DNA from 2 places in the Paenibacillus sp. fava2 genome. Region 2 is predicted to be linked to the other one. Evidence: predicted binding sites of a transcription regulator. Region 2 holds the regulator's gene; the other holds the start of a gene.
What was found. The regulator LexA, encoded in region 2, represses DNA repair genes until DNA is damaged. The targets are predictions, from matches to a motif close to CGAACATATGTTCG.

Region 1 (2,412 bases), 200 kb from region 2:
CATGCCCTCACCACAGAAATGCCGATCTACTCCAAGATGCTCAAGTTCGCGGGTATCGGTGAATCGCTGCTGGAGGACAAGCTGATAGATCTGATCCGCAACCAGACTGACCCAACTATTGCGCCCTATGCCAAGGAAGGTGAAGTGACGGTACGGATCTCAACCAAAGCGCCTTCGGAGCGTGAAGCGATGCAGAAGCTGGATGTGCTCGAGGAGCAGATGAAGGCAATTCTGCCTGAGAACATGTACGCCAACATCGATGTACCGCTGGAACAGCTGCTGGTGGACTGGATGGCGGATGCCGGCCTGACTCTCAGCGCAGCCGAGAGCTGTACCGGCGGTTTATTAATGGAGAGCATTACGAACATTCCGGGCAGTGCATCCATGTTCAAGGGCGGCATTGTCTGCTACTCCAATGAACTAAAGAAAAAGCTGCTGAACGTGCCCGCCTCTTATCTGGAAGGTCCTGATGCTGTCGGAGCTGTCAGCCGCGAGGTTGCAGAGGTGCTGGCGGACCAGGTCAGAATGCTGGCCGACAGCGACTTCGGCTTGTCGGTTACCGGGGTAGCAGGACCGGGATACTCGGAGCGCAAGCCGGTCGGGCTGGTATTCGTCGGCCTGGCCGAACGCGGACACAAGACAGAGGTCTTTGAGCTTAACCTCAAAGGAACACGCGAGAACATCCGGCTTCGTTCGGTCAAAGCGCTATTGTACCGTCTATGGCGCCGGCTGGAGGAACGCAAGGTGGAGACTCCGCTTGAAGGATCGGCCTTGCAATAGTTCCGCAGGGCGGTATATAATTGTAAATACGGAAGAACCGTGGCATAGTGAACCATTTGCTGCGGTTTTTTGTTTTTGTGGCTGCGGTTAGCCTGTAAATGTGAGTCTGCTACACCGGCTGGTTAATGACTATGTATGGTGCGTTCCTCATGGAAGGGGGCTTACAATAAAAGGGTATAATTCGCCCGCGGTCAAAAAAAACGAATGTATGTTCGAAAAAAAGCTTGGCAAGACCTCTAAAACACGGTATTATATTACTATAAACAAGTGAAGGAAGTGGTCTGATTGTCAGATCGTCGTGCTGCGCTGGATATGGCGCTTCGTCAAATAGAAAAACAATTTGGTAAAGGTTCGATCATGAAATTGGGTGAATCCAATCACATGAAAGTGGAAGTTGTACCAAGCGGAGCCTTGGCACTTGATATTGCCCTGGGTATTGGCGGACTTCCAAAAGGACGTATTATAGAAGTATATGGACCGGAATCTTCCGGTAAAACAACGGTTGCCCTGCATGCTATCGCTGAAGTACAGAAGGTTGGCGGACAAGCTGCCTTCATCGATGCGGAACATGCGCTCGACCCTAAATATGCCAACGCGCTTGGCGTCAACATTGATGAGCTTCTGCTGTCCCAGCCGGATACAGGAGAACAGGCGCTGGAGATCGCTGAAGCACTTGTGCGCAGCGGTGCAGTAGACATTATTGTCGTTGACTCCGTGGCGGCACTGGTGCCTAAGGCGGAGATTGAAGGCGATATGGGGGATTCCCACGTTGGTCTCCAAGCCCGTCTGATGTCCCAGGCTCTGCGGAAGCTGTCCGGTGCGATCAACAAATCCAACACGATCGCCATCTTCATCAACCAGCTGCGTGAGAAGATCGGCGTTATGTTCGGTAATCCCGAAACGACTCCGGGCGGCCGGGCATTGAAGTTCTACTCCTCGGTGCGTCTTGATGTACGCCGTGTAGAGAGCATCAAGATGGGTAATGATGTAGTCGGTAACCGTACCAAGATCAAAGTCGTGAAGAACAAGGTAGCTCCTCCGTTCAAACAGGCAGACGTTGATATCATGTATGGTGAGGGCATCTCGAAGGAAGGAAGCCTTGTCGATATCGGAACGGAAATGGACATTGTCAACAAGAGCGGAGCCTGGTATTCCTATGAAGGCGAACGGCTTGGCCAGGGACGTGAGAATGCCAAGCAGTTCCTCAAGGAGCATCCGGAAATTGCCTTGCTGATTGAGAACAAGATCCGTGAAGCAAGCAACCTTACCACCATTGTTGCTGCCCCTTCGGAAGCTGAGGTTGCAGCGGAGAAAGAGGAAGAAGATAATCTGCTGCTTGAAATTGAATAATACGTTTAACTAATATTGAGCGCCCTGTGTAAGATTGCAGCAGGGCGCTTATTTATTGATAATTAATAGTTAAGCTTTCACATTTTATATCGTTAGAGTGAGAGGTGAACGAACTGTGGTAATTCAACTTAATCCTGAGCCGGAAGATCAGGAGGTGCAGGCACTGGCGGATTTTCCGGACGGTGAGCTGCTGGAAATAACTAAGGTAGAGCGGCAGAAGAAGTCGGACCACCGCTATATTATACATTTCGGCGCCTATAACATGACTGTGCATGAGGATGT
Region 2 (2,412 bases):
TATGTATTGCAGCTGCGGGAGGGTAAACCGCCGGTCTTTGCTGACTGTGCAGGTCCGCTGCAAAAATGGACACCGGAATACATAGAGCTGGGCGGGATGACTTACAGACGCAAAGATTTTGAATTCCGTGTGCGTATACCCGAAAAATAACAACTGCCTGATCACACAGGCCGGAAGAGCCATCTCGGCATCTCTTATACTATAAAACGTAAAAGAGGTGTTAATATGGCAGAAAGAGATCGGTTAAGAATCCGCAGAGCAATTCGTGCTCTGCTGGCACAGCGGGCCATTCTTCTGGAGCGGCTTGAAGAAATTAATGAAAATCTGCGCAGATTGCCGAATCCGAGCCGGGCCAGACGTGAATTGCTGGCAGCGCGGGCGTCTATCCGGGAAGCCCTCCGCTTGAACCGTATCGCAATCAGATTGTTGCGCAGTGTACTGTAGAGAATGGCAGGTACAGAAGGATAAAGCATGCAGAAAGGACACCCCGCTCCGCGGAGGTGTCTTTTCTGCATTATAGGCGGAATCTGCGTCTCCTACTCCCTGATGGTGACCCGTGTGCCGATAGGAACGATGCGTGACAAAGCAAGAACATCTTCGTTATACATCCGGATGCAGCCGTGTGAGACCATATGGCCGATCGAGGCAGGGTTATTGGTTCCGTGGATGCCGTAATGGGGTTTGGACAGGCCCATCCAAAAGACGCCGAACGGCCCGCCGGGATTGGGCTGCTTGTTAATAATGGTATATTCGCCTTCGGGTGAAGCTGTCAGCATCGTACCGATTCCTACAGGGAAGCCGCGGGTCACAATGTTATTATCCAGCAGATACAGCATACGCTGCGACAGGTCAACAATAATCCGGTAATTGGGCATTGTCATCAGCACTCCTTCTGCAATCAGAATATGTGCGGAATACCGGACCCGTGAACTTGAATTTCAGGACAGAAAAAAGGCTGCTGCACAATGGATGCGCAACAGCCTCGGGAGGATTAATTAATGGATATCACGGAAAAGTCCAATGACTCTGCCAAGGATGGTAACCCGGTTCAAGCGGAGAGGTTCGTAAGCCGGGTTCTCCGGCTGCAGGCGGATATGATCACGTTCTTTATAGAAGGTCTTGACAGTAGCTTCGTCTTCTTCAGTCATTGCTACAACGATATCACCGTTATCTGCTGTCTGCTGCTGGCGGACAATAACATAGTCGCCATCCATAATTCCGGCCTCAACCATGCTGTCTCCGAGCACGGAGAGCATGAAGACCTTGTTGTCACCGACATAATGGGTAGGCAGCGGGAAGTAATCCTCAATATTCTCGGTAGCGGTAATCGGCACCCCGGCGGTGACTTTACCAACAACAGGAATACGGGTAACCGTCTGTACGAACTGATGTACATTCTCTGAATCTTCCTGGCCAAGCAGTTCTATAGCGCGAGGCTTCGTAGGGTCACGGCGGATCAGACCCTTCTTCTCTAGACGGTCCAGATGACCATGCACGGTGGAACTGGAGGCAAGACCGACAGCTTCCCCGATTTCCCGGACAGACGGAGGATAACCCTTGCTGCGGACTTCGTTACGTATGAATTCCAGGATCGCCAGCTGACGACTCGAAATCTTTGACATTGGAATCAACCCCATATAGTATGTTTGGGAAAATTATAACATAGAACTTCCGTTCGTACAAACATAAGTTCTAACTATTTCATAATAACATTTGGATGATGCTGTCAGAAGAGGTAGAATAGAGCCGGAAAACAAGGGGAACAATTGTTCGAAAAAATCTATTGATCAAAACACATGTTCGTGTTATATTAATCTCAAATTTAAGAACACGTGTTTGGAGGTCGATGATTTTGTTAAAGTACAGTACTTACCGCAGCATCTACGATGAGACCCGTGAGGTTCAATCTGCCGGAGATGATTCTGTTTTAGAATATGTAATCCGTATGAAGAAGTCAGCAGCAACCCTGTTCGGTACATTAATGAGCCTGTTCCGCAGAGGCCAGCTGGTGAAGCTTGCCATGATCCTGATGCTGGCGGTCTCCGGCTTCACAGTGGTAGGTAATGTATTTGCAGGATCAGTATCCTCAGTGATGCCGGCTGAACGTGTGGTAGTGGAACGCGGCGACTCCCTCTGGAGCATTGCGCTTGCACATAAACCGTCTGACATGAGGACGGTTGTATATATAGAAGGAATCGAGAAAGCGAGCGGGCTCAAGGGCAGTGACATACAGGCCGGGGATGTCCTGACACTGCCGGCATATTAATTGGGATTGCTTAAATATCAACTATAGTTCACGCCATAAAGAGCTTGCAGGGAGGAGACCTTGACAAGCTCTTTTTCTCATGGCAAAGTTAGAATGAATTTATAGGGGAGGGGAAAGCATTGAATATAGACGAATTGGTCGCACGC

Region 1: recA (recombinase RecA) is a predicted target of LexA. The motif match lies at 982-995, and genes of this name have one in related genera.

The regions. Positions count from the first base shown of each region.
Region 1 is NZ_CM177755.1:4,409,307-4,411,718, reverse strand. It holds gene AC4G46_RS19150 (competence/damage-inducible protein A) at 1-780, shown strand, start outside; gene recA (recombinase RecA) at 1,066-2,130, shown strand; gene AC4G46_RS19140 (regulatory protein RecX) at 2,246-2,412, shown strand, end outside.
Region 2 is NZ_CM177755.1:4,209,382-4,211,793, reverse strand. It holds gene AC4G46_RS18250 (hypothetical protein) at 1-150, shown strand, start outside; gene AC4G46_RS18245 (hypothetical protein) at 226-444, shown strand; gene AC4G46_RS18240 (L,D-transpeptidase) at 537-875, opposite strand; gene lexA (transcriptional repressor LexA) at 996-1,622, opposite strand; gene AC4G46_RS18230 (LysM peptidoglycan-binding domain-containing protein) at 1,853-2,266, shown strand; gene AC4G46_RS18225 (DUF896 domain-containing protein) at 2,386-2,412, shown strand, end outside.